DNA from 3 places in the Oryzobacter faecalis genome. Region 3 is predicted to be linked to each of the others. Evidence: predicted binding sites of a transcription regulator. Region 3 holds the regulator's gene; each other region holds the start of a gene.
What was found. The regulator LexA, encoded in region 3, represses DNA repair genes until DNA is damaged. The targets are predictions, from matches to a motif close to TCGAACANNTGTTCGA.
Positions count from the first base shown of each region.

Region 1 (3,653 bases), on a different contig from region 3:
CGGCTGCAGGCCTGCAACGCGGTGGGCTGCTCGGCCTACACGCCGATCGTGACGGTCAAGACCCGGCGGTAGGCGGCACCGTCGGCGGCGTGCGCCCGAAGGGGTGCGGCCGCCCGTGCTCGCGCTCGTGCCACGCGAGGTAGCCCTCGACCGCCGTGGGCAGGGTCGGGAACATCCGGTCCGTGCCGATGGTGTCGACCAGGCCCGCCGCCTCGAGGTCGTCGAGGAGGTCCTGCTTGACGCGGGCGAGGGCGAGGACGACGCCGCGGGCCTCCATCTCGGTGCGCAGCAGGTCGAGCGCGTCGAGGCTGGTGAGGTCGACCTCGACGACGGCCTCGGCGTTGAGCAGCAGCCACTCGACCGCGTCCTCGGCGTCGTCGACGGCAGCCGTCGCCCGGCGGTGGAAGTCCTCGGCGTTGGCGAAGAACAACGGTGAGTCGTACCGGTACACGACGAGCCCGGGGACCTGCCGCGCCGTCGGGTAGTCGTCGACGTCGTGCATCCCCGCGAGCCCCGGGACGTACCCGAGGATGCCGTCGTGCGGCCGCGCCACGCGCCGCAGCAGGTCGCCGAGCGAGAGCCCGACGGCGAGGAGGATGCCGCCGAGGGCCCCGAGGACGAAGACGCCGAGGGTGGTCGCGACGAGGAGGACGAGCTCGCTGCGGCGGAACCGCGCGACCCGCCGGATCTCGGCGACGTCGACGAGGCGGATCGCGGCGTAGACGACGAGGGCGCCGAGGGCGGCCTTGGGGAAGGCGGCGATCACGGGGGCGAGCGCGAACACCGCGACGAGGACGGTCACGAGGGTGACGAGGGAGTGCAGCTGGGTGCGGCTTCCCATCGAGTCGCCGATCGCGGTCCGGCTGCCGCTGCTGCTCACCGGGAAGCCGGAGAGGAGCCCGCCGGCGACGTTCGCCGCCCCGAGAGCGAGGAACTCCTGGTCGGCGTCGACCCGCTCGCCCCGTCGGTCGGCGAAGGCGCGGGCCGTGAGGACGTTGTCGGAGTAGGCGACGACGGTGATGCCGAGGGCGGGGCCGAGCATCGCGAGGACGGCGTCGGGGGAGAGGTCGGGGAGGGTGAGGCCGGGCAGCGAGCCGGGCAGGGCGCCGACGGTCTCGACCCCGGCCTCGCGCAGCCCGAGGACCGCGACGGCGGCGGCGCCGAGGAGGACCGCGAGGAGCGGGGTGGGCAGGCGGGGCCAGCGCCACGACGCGAGGAGCAGCAGGACCAGGAGGACGCCCGCGAGCGCGAGCGTCGGCGGGTGGACCCGGCCGGCGCCCCGGACGACGTCCCACACCTGCTCGGGGAGCGAGCCGTCGCCGACGGGGATGCCGGTGAGCGTGTCGAGCTGGCTGACGACCATGAGGACGGCGACGCCCGCGAGGTACCCGACGAGCACGGGCTTGCTCAGCAGGTCGGCGAGGAAGCCGAGGCCGGCCAGCCAGCCGACGAGGCAGAGCAGGCCGGTGACGACCGCGAGCGCGGCCGCGAGGGCGGCGTACTCGTCGGGGCCGCTGACCCCGAGCGCCGCGACCGCCGTGGCCGTCATCAGGGCGGTCGTCGACTCCGGGCCCACCGACAGCTGCCGGGAGGAGCCGAGGAGGGCGTAGGCGAGGGTGGGACCGAGGATCGCGAGGAGTCCGGTGGCCGGGGGGAGGCCGGCGATCTGGGCGTAGGCCATGACCTGGGGGACGAGGTAGGCGGCGACGGTGACCCCGGCGAGGAGGTCGCCGCGCAGCCAGGGCCGCTCGTAGTGTCGCAGGGTGACCAGGCCGGGGAGGATGCGCTCGACCGAGAGGCGGCGGCGCGCGGCGAGGGGGCGCTCGTGGCCGTCGGCGGTGGGCACGGGGCGATTCGACCACAGGTCACCGGCGTGTCGCCGGTCAATGCCCGAGGTCGAACACGTGTTCGGCTACTGTCATCCACAGGTGGCGCCCCCGGAGGCACTCGTCCACAGGCTCCACGGCACCTGATGACCGCTGTCGGTGTCGCCACCTAGCGTCTGACCAGACCTCGCGACGAGACCGAGGGCGAGGGCTGGTCGCCGGTGGACGCGCTCGCCACGAAACAGGAAGACAAGGTGTGACATGGCTGGTACCCGCGGAAGCGTGATGCCCAACCCGTTGGCTGCGGCCCCGGGTGGGGAGAAGGACAAGGCCCTCTCCTCGGTGATGGCCCAGATCGAGAAGCAGCACGGCAAGGGCGCGGTCATGCGCCTCGGCGACGACGTCCGCCCGCCGATCGAGGTCATCCCCACGGGGTCGATCGCCCTCGACGTCGCGCTCGGCATCGGCGGCCTGCCGCGTGGCCGGGTCGTCGAGATCTACGGCCCCGAGTCCTCGGGCAAGACGACCGTCGCCCTCCACGCCGTGGCGAACGCGCAGCGGGCCGGTGGCATCGCGGCGTTCATCGACGCCGAGCACGCCCTCGACCCCGAGTACGCGAAGAAGCTCGGTGTCGACATCGACGCGCTCCTCGTCTCCCAGCCCGACACGGGCGAGCAGGCGCTCGAGATCGCCGACATGCTCATCCGCTCCGGCGCCCTCGACATCATCGTCATCGACTCGGTCGCGGCGCTCGTGCCCCGCGCCGAGATCGAGGGCGAGATGGGCGACAGCCACGTCGGCCTCCAGGCCCGCCTCATGTCGCAGGCGCTGCGGAAGATCACCGGCGCCCTCAACACCACGGGCACGACCGCGATCTTCATCAACCAGCTCCGCGAGAAGATCGGCGTGATGTTCGGCTCGCCCGAGACGACGACCGGCGGCAAGGCGCTGAAGTTCTACGCGTCGGTCCGCCTCGACGTCCGGCGCATCGAGACCCTCAAGGACGGCACCGACCCGGTCGGCAACCGCACCCGCGTCAAGGTCGTCAAGAACAAGGTCTCCCCGCCGTTCAAGCAGGCCGAGTTCGACATCCTCTACGGGCAGGGCATCTCCCGCGAGGGCGGCCTCATCGACATGGGTGTCGACCACGGCTTCGTCCGCAAGGCCGGGGCCTGGTACACCTACGACGGCGACCAGCTGGGGCAGGGCAAGGAGAACGCCCGCGCGTTCCTCAAGGACAACCCCGACCTCGCCGACGAGCTCGAGAAGAAGATCAAGGACAAGCTCGGGGTGGGCCCGCGTGTCGACGCGCCGGCCGTGCCCGAGGTCCCCGTCGACTTCTGAGCCCCCCTCTCCGAGCATGCCGTTCGCGGACTCGACGACTCCGCCGCCCGAGTGGGCGGTGGGGTCGTCGGGAGCGCCGCCGGAGGACCCGGAGGCGGACCCGCGCACCCGGGGCGAGGCCGTCGACCCCCACGACTGGGCCCGTCAGATCGTCCTGCGCCAGCTGACCGCGGCCCCGCGCTCGCGCTCCCAGCTCGCCCAGGCGCTGCGGCGCAAGGACTGCCCCGACGACGTCGCGGCCGCCGTCCTGGACCGGATGGAGGAGGTCGGCCTCGTCGACGACGAGGGCTACGCCGGGATGCTCGTCCGCTCCCAGCAGGCCGGCCGCGGGCTCGCTCGTCGGGCCCTCGCGCAGGAGCTGCGCCGCAAGGGGATCGACGACGAGACGGCCCGCGCCGCGCTCGACGACGTCGACCCCGAGGACGAGGAGGAGCAGGCCCGTCGGCTCGTCGCGAAGAGGCTCCGCACGATGCACGGCCTCGA
Region 1 covers NZ_JBKOFW010000007.1:62,732-66,384, forward strand. The annotation lists gene ACK8HX_RS13920 (S8 family serine peptidase) at 1-72, shown strand, start outside; gene ACK8HX_RS13925 (SulP family inorganic anion transporter) at 56-1,846, opposite strand; gene recA (recombinase RecA) at 2,112-3,170, shown strand; gene ACK8HX_RS13935 (regulatory protein RecX) at 3,187-3,653, shown strand, end outside.
Region 1: the regulator LexA is predicted to act here: its motif matches at 1,897-1,912, upstream of recA (recombinase RecA).

Region 2 (3,653 bases), on a different contig from region 3:
TCCTCGTCACCTTCCCCGAGCGGGCCACGTGCCGGGCGACGGCGCCGGCGCTCGCCATCCGGTCGTAGGTGACGATGACGCGCACCGTGTCGTCGGCGGCGGCGGCGGGTGCGACCGACCGCGCCGCCGGTGGAGGCGCGGCCGCGGCGCTGGTGAGCGGCAGGACCGCGCCGAGCGAGGTGGTGGCGGCCACCGCGAGGGCGGTCAGCAGGCGGGCAGGGTGGGTCGAGGTCATGTGGGGCTCCCCTCCGTGGGCGTGCGGGGCGCACGCACTCGTGCTGGGGAGGAGGTCCGCGTCCTGTCGCTGATACCTGCCGCGCCGCTACCGTCGGACCATGGCGTCGGTGGGGAGCGTGGAGGAGTACCTGGCGGGCTTCGACGGCGACGTCCGGGCCCGGCTCGACCGGATGCGCGACGTCATCCGCGCCGCCGCCCCCGACGCCGTCGAGTCGATGGCGTACGGGATGCCGGCGTACAAGCTCGACGGCAAGCCGCTCGTGTACTTCGCCGGCTACGCGAGGCACGTCGGCTTCTACGCCACTCCCAACGGCCACGAGGCGTTCGCGCAGGAGTTCTCGCGCTACGCGCAGGGCAAGGGCTCGGTGCAGTTCCCGCACACCGAACCCCTGCCGACCGACCTCGTCCGCCGTGTCGTCGAGTTCCGCAGGGCCACCATCCGCGGCTGACGGGGGACACAGGTCGCCAAGCCGACCTGTGTGCAGCCGGTCAGCGCACACCTCGGGTGCGGAACTGGATGCTGATCCGCGGACCGACCGGGCGGGCCGTCTTCGGCACGCAGTGGTCCCACGTGCGCTGGCAGGAGCCGCCCATGACGAGCAGGTCGCCGTGGCCCTCCGGCAGCCGGATCGAGGAGCCGCCGTCTCGCGGGCGCAACAGGAGGTCGCGGGGCGCCCCGACGGAGAGGATGGCGACCATCGTGTCCGCGTCGCGGGAGCGGCCGATGCGGTCGCCGTGCCAGGCCACGGAGTCGTGGCCGTCGCGGTAGAGGCACAGTCCCGCGGTGGCGAAGGGCTCGCCGAGCTCGTCGGCGTAGTGCGCGGACAGCGCGTCGCGCGCCTCGACGAGGGCGGGGTGGGGGAGTGGGTCGTGCTCGCCGTAGAAGCGCAGCAGCCTGGGCACGTCGACGACGGCGTCGTACATCTGGCGCCGTTCTGCCACCCAGGGCACGTCCCGGCGCAGTGCCGCGAACAGCTCGTCGGCGCCACCCACCCACCCGGTGAGCGTGTCCACCCACGCACCGTGGGCGAGGTGGCGACGGGCCACACCGTCGAGCCGTCCGACGACGACCTCGTCGGACAGGTCGAGCAGGGACCCCTGGAGTGCGGTCACGCCGCCACCCTAGACCACAATCGAACGCCTGTCCACACCCGCCTCCTCGCGAACGTGGGTGAAGATCGTCGGCCGGCCGACGATCTTCACCCACGTTCGGGCGGAGAGCGGGTCGCGACGGACCGCGACGGGCCGCGAGGTTGCGCGGCGGCGTCGGTGGTCCGGGGGACAATGGCCCTGTGCCCCTGTACCGCGACGAGGCGATCGTCCTGCGCACCCACAAGCTGGGTGAGGCCGACCGCATCGTCACCGCCCTGACCCGCCGCCTCGGCAAGGTCCGGGTCGTCGGCAAGGGCGTCCGGCGCACGAAGAGCCGCTTCGGCGCCCGCCTCGAGCCGGGGATGCACATCGACGTCCAGTGCTACGAGGGCCGCAGCCTCGACACGGTGACCCAGGTCGAGACGCTCGACCCGTGGGGTGAGGCCATCGCCCGCGACTACCCGTCCTGGACCGCGGCCACGGCCGTCCTCGAGACGTGCGACCGCCTCACCGAGGAGCGCGAGCCCGCCCTCCAGCAGTACCTCCTCCTCGCCGGAGCGCTGCGCTCGCTCGCCGGTCGCGAGCACGACCCTGTCCTCGTCCTCGACGCCTACCTGCTGCGCGCGATGGCGGTCGCCGGCTGGGCTGCCAGCTTCCACGACTGCGCGAAGTGCGGTGCCGCGGGGCCGCACCGCGGCTTCCACGTCGTGGCGGGTGGCGCGGTGTGCCCGGTCTGCCGCCCCCCGGGCAGCGCCGCGCCCGCCCCGGAGACCCTGCGCCTGCTCGCCGCCCTGCTCGCCGGCGACTGGTCGCTCGCCGACGCCTCCGACACCCGCCACCGCACGGAGGGCAGCGGCCTGACCGCGGCCTTCCTCCAGTGGCACCTCGAACGGGGCATCCGCAGCCTCCGTATGGTGGAGCGGTGACCCCGCCGCCGCCCTCCGCGCAGCCCTTCGCGCACCCGAGCGGCGCCCGCCCCCCCGTCCTCCCGGCCGACCGGCTGCCCCGCCACGTCGCGGTCGTCATGGACGGCAACGGGCGCTGGGCCAACCAGCGCGGGCTCCCGCGCACGAAGGGCCACGAGGCGGGCGAGGCGGCCCTGCTCGACGTCGTCGCCGGCGCCATCGAGGTCGGGGTCACGCACCTGTCGGCCTATGCGTTCTCCACCGAGAACTGGAAGCGCAGCCCCGACGAGGTCCGCTTCCTCATGGGGTTCAACCGCGAGGTCATCCGCCGCCGCCGCGACCAGCTGCACTCGTGGGGGGTGCGCATGCGGTGGGTCGGGCGACGCCCGCGGCTGTGGGGCTCGGTCATCAAGGAGCTGGAGGTCGCCCAGGAGCTGACGAAGCACAACACCGGGCTCACGCTCTACTTCTGCGTCAACTACGGCGGGCGCGCGGAGATCGGGGATGCCGTCCAGCGGCTCGCCGAGGACGTCGCACGCGGGCGCCTCAAGCCGAGGAACGTCGACGAGCGCACCGTCGCCCGCTACCTGCCCGAACCCGACATGCCCGACGTCGACCTCTTCGTCCGCAGCTCGGGGGAGCAGCGCACGAGCAACTTCCTCCTCTGGCAGAGCGCCTACGCCGAGATGGTCTTCCAGGACCGCCTCTGGCCCGACTACGACCGCCGCGACCTCTGGGAGGCCGTGCAGGAGTACGTCGACCGCGAACGGCGCTACGGCGGCGCTGTCGACACCCCCGCGGCGCCCACCGCCTGAGCACCGGGAGGGCGGCTAGCGTGGCCGCCATGCCCGACCGACTCCTCGAGCTCTACCCCCGGGTCGCTGCCGTCGCCGCCGACCTGCTCGCCCATCCCGAGGTCGCGCGGCACTGGGGCGAGGAGAGCGCCTGCGCCGGGATGACGGTCGGCGGCCTCGCCCACCACCTCGCCGGGCAGACCGCGGCCGTGGTCCGCCTGCTGTCCGCTCCACCGCACCGCGAGCCGCCGATCCCCGTCCTCGAGCACTACAGACGGGCCGCGTGGGTCCACTCGGGCCCCGACGACGAGGCCAACGTCGCCATCCGCGAGGGCGCCGACGCCGCCGCGGAGGGTGGCCCCCAGCCCCTGGCTCGCCGCGTCGCCGCCGACCTGCGCGCGCTGGACGGCGCGCTCGCCCCGGTGCTCGCGGGAGCCCGGCTCCCGGACGCCGTGCTCGTCCCGTGGCAGGGCTGGGCGCTCACCGCTCACGACTTCGTGCTCACCCGCACGATGGAGGTGCTCGTCCACGCGGACGACCTCGCCGCCAGCATCGGCGTCGACCCGCCGGACGTCCCCCTCGAGGCCGCCCAGGCGGTCGCGGGGCTGCTCGCCGGCGTCGCCGT
Region 2 covers NZ_JBKOFW010000012.1:12,324-15,976, forward strand. The annotation lists gene ACK8HX_RS16240 (S8 family peptidase) at 1-235, opposite strand, end outside; gene ACK8HX_RS16245 (iron chaperone) at 336-686, shown strand; gene ACK8HX_RS16250 (alpha-ketoglutarate-dependent dioxygenase AlkB) at 727-1,350, opposite strand; gene recO (DNA repair protein RecO) at 1,530-2,255, shown strand; gene ACK8HX_RS16260 (isoprenyl transferase) at 2,252-3,049, shown strand; gene ACK8HX_RS16265 (maleylpyruvate isomerase N-terminal domain-containing protein) at 3,079-3,653, shown strand, end outside.
Region 2: the regulator LexA is predicted to act here: its motif matches at 1,371-1,386, upstream of ACK8HX_RS16250 (alpha-ketoglutarate-dependent dioxygenase AlkB).

Region 3 (3,653 bases):
GCCCGGGCGTCAGGTACGCCGACGTCCTGCGTGAACAGTCGTCGGGGGGCTGGGTGCGCACCCACATCCTGCGCCCGACGTGGCACTTCGTCGCTCCCGAGGACCTGCGCTGGGTGCAGGCGGCCACCGGGTCGCGCATCGAGTCCTCCCTCGCCGGGCGGCACCGCCAGCTCGACCTCCCGCCGGCGGCGATCGAGCGCGCCCTCGAGAGCCTGCGCGAGCTCCTCACCGGCCCGGCCCCGATGACCCGCGCCGAGCTGACCGCGGCCTTCGCCGCCCGGGGACTGCCCTCGGGCGGTGAGCAGATGGCGCACCAGCTGGTCGTCGCCGAGCTGCGCGCCGTCATCTGCTCGGGCCCGCCGCGCGGGACGACGCACACCTACGTGCTCGCCGACGAGACCGTCCCGCCGGCGCCCCTCGACGGCCTCGGCGTCGACGATGCCCGCCGCGAGCTGACCCGCCGGTTCGTCGCCGGCCACGGACCCGCCTCGGAGCGCGACCTCGCGCGGTGGGCGACCCTCACCCTGGGCCAGGTCCGCGCCGCCCTCGCCGACCTCGCGGGAGAGCTGGAGCAGGTCGAGGTCGGCGGGGAGACGCTGTGGGTCGACCCTGCCACGCCCTCACGGACGACCCGGCCGGTGCGCGCCTTCCTGCTCCAGACGTTCGACGAGGTCTGCCTCACCTACCCCACGACGGGCTTCCCACGGCGTGCGCCCGACACGACACGCACCCGCCTGCTCTCCGAGGCCGGCGGCGGCATCGTGGTCCTCGACGGGGAGGACGTCGGCACATGGAAGCGGACCGTCGGACGCGAGTCGGTGGCCGTCGACCTGCGCCCCGACCTGCCCCTGTCCGCCGACGACGACGCACAGGTGGGCGAGGCCGCGGAAAGGCTGGCCATGTTCATCGGCCGCCCCCTGGACCTGCGCCTCCACCCCCCCGGCCTGAGCCCGGCGGCGCCGGACGGCACGAAGGGCGTCGCGTCCTCTGCACGGGACACGACGCCCTCCGGCGTTCCTGAGGCGGGTCGAGGGCCTCAGCTCTGGGGTCGCCGCGGCGGCCGGCTGGGGCGGTCCGCGGCGAGGGGCGACCTCAGCCGCGGGGGATGACGAGGCGCTGGCCCGCGCTGATCTGCGCGGTGCTCAGCCCGTTCTCGAGCTGGATCGCGACGATGGCGTTGCCGACCGAGAGGTCGGGCAGCTGCGCCGCGGCGATCTCGGACAGGGTCTGGCCCGGGGCGACGGTGACGACGGGACCAGGCTCGACCGCACCGGCGCCACCGAGCCCCGACACCCCGGACGCGACGGCGGCCGTGAGGGCCAGCGCGAGCAGCGCCAGGCGCCCGCGCCGGGTGATGCGCAGCGCGCCGGACGACGGCGCCGCGCCACCCTCGCCGCCGCCGGGGAGGACGACGAGCCGGGGCCTGCGCGGCACCGAGGGGTCGGCGTACCCGAGGTCTGCGGGGTTCCACGCGACTGCACTCATGCTGGCCTCCATCCCGGCGGCCAGTGCGGCCGTCGAACCGGTGTTCGATAGAACGTCTGTACGAGTTGTAGCACGGATGTTCGACCCGGACAAGACACGCCTCGAAGAAATGTTTGAAACGTGTGTACGATCCGCGTACGCTGCCGTCATGGGAAGAAGCCTGTCGGATCCCACCGACAGAGCACCTGACCTGCGACAACGCCGGGATCGAGGCGACCCGGCGCCGTTGGACCAGACCGAAGGGGTCGACATGGCACGTCCGAGGAACGCCGACATCCACGAGATGCCCGACCGCGGCGACGGCGGGGCGCTCACCCACCGGCAGCGCAAGGTCCTCGAGGTCATCCGCAACTCCATCGACCGGCGCGGCTACCCGCCGAGCATGCGCGAGATCGGGGAGGCCGTCGGGCTCACCTCGCCCAGCTCGGTCGCGCACCAGCTGTCCGCGCTCGAGCGCAAGGGGTTCCTGCGCCGCGACCCCAACCGGCCGCGCGCCATCGAGGTGATCTCGCCGGACACCGCGAACGACGAGCCCGGCTACCGCGGCAGCGCCGAGCACGACGACGAGGACGTCACCGGCATCAACGACCACCGGCCGGAGGCGTCCTACGTCCCGGTGCTCGGCCAGATCGCGGCCGGCGTGCCGATCACGGCCGAGGAGGTCGTCGAGGACGTCTTCCCCCTCCCCCGCCAGATCGTCGGCGAGGGCTCCCTGTTCCTCCTCAAGGTCGTCGGCGACTCGATGGTCGACGCCGCGATCTGCGACGGCGACTGGGTCGTCGTCCGCCAGCAGCCCACCGCCGACAACGGCGACATCGTCGCGGCGATGCTCGACAACGAGGCCACCGTCAAGACCTTCAAGCGCAAGGACGGCAAGGTCTGGCTGCTCCCCCACAACGAGGCGTTCTCGCCCATCGACGGCGACCACGCGACCATCCTCGGCAAGGTCACGGCCGTCCTGCGCCGCATCTGACCATCCGCGGACGGCGCCTCAGTCGCGCCTCAGTCGCGCCTTGGCCCGGCCGCGTCCTCGGACCCGGCCGGGCCGAGGCGCTGCCAGAGGGCGGTGTCGACCCAGGCCCCGAACTTGTGGCCCACCTCGCGCAGCAGCCCGACCCGTTCGAACCCGGTCGCCGCGTGGAGCGCCTCGCTCGCCGGGTTCGGCTGGGCGATGACCGCGAGGCAGGTGTGGATGCCGTCGGCGTCGACCCTGGCGAGCAGCGCGTCGTAGAGCTCGCGCCCCAGCCCGCGCCCGCGGGCATCCTCGGCGAGGTAGACGGACACCTCGCGGGTCCCGTCGTAGGCAGGGCGCGGGCGGTAGGTCGACGCGTGGGCGAAGCCGAGGACGGTGCCGTGGTCCCCCTCGATGACCAGCAGGTGGTCGCCGGGCCGGGTCGAGGCGACGCGGTCGGCGAAGTGCTCGGGAGGACGGTGCTCGGTGTCGAACGTGGACACGGCGGTGTCGACGGTGACGTTGTAGATGCCGGCGATGGCGGGAAGGTCGGCCTCGGTGGCCGGGCGGATCGTCGTCACCGGTGAGGGTCCTCAGGCGGCGAGGGCGCCGCGGACGACGGCTCCGAGGGTCGGGGCGAGGGGTGCGTCGAGGCGCAGCGTCATGAGGTCGTCGCCGCGGGTGGGGCCACGGGTCACGGCCACCACGGGGATGCCGCGCTTCGCGCCGTGGCGCACGAACCGCAGACCGGACATCACGGCGAGCGAGGAGCCGAGGACGAGGAGGGCGGGCGCGGCATCGGTGAGCGCGTAGCAGGCGTCGACCCGGTCGCGCGGGACCGAGCCCCCGAAGAACACGACGTCGGGCTTGAGGGTGTCCGCGCCGCAGGCCAGGCACCGGGGCAGCACGAAGCCGGTGACGAGCTGCTCGTCGAGGACGATGTCGCCGTCGGGGCGGATCTGGCTGCTGACCCGGGAGCCGTCGTGCGCCTCACCGGTCGCGAGGAGCTCGAACCCGGGGTTGGCCTCCACCATCCGGGCCTGCAGCAGGTCGCGGTCGGAGCGGTCCTCGCAGGTGAGGCAGACGACGTCGGCGAGGGTGCCGTGGAGCTCGGTGACGTCGCGGCTGCCGGCCTGCTGGTGCAGCCCGTCGACGTTCTGGGTGATGACCGGTCCGAGGACGCCGCGCGCCTGCAGGGTGGCGACCGCCTCGTGGG
Region 3 covers NZ_JBKOFW010000001.1:473,625-477,277, reverse strand. The annotation lists gene ACK8HX_RS02335 (winged helix DNA-binding domain-containing protein) at 1-1,109, shown strand, start outside; gene ACK8HX_RS02330 (LysM peptidoglycan-binding domain-containing protein) at 1,093-1,485, opposite strand; gene lexA (transcriptional repressor LexA) at 1,736-2,458, shown strand; gene ACK8HX_RS02320 (GNAT family N-acetyltransferase) at 2,488-3,018, opposite strand; gene ACK8HX_RS02315 (NAD-dependent protein deacetylase) at 3,031-3,653, opposite strand, start outside.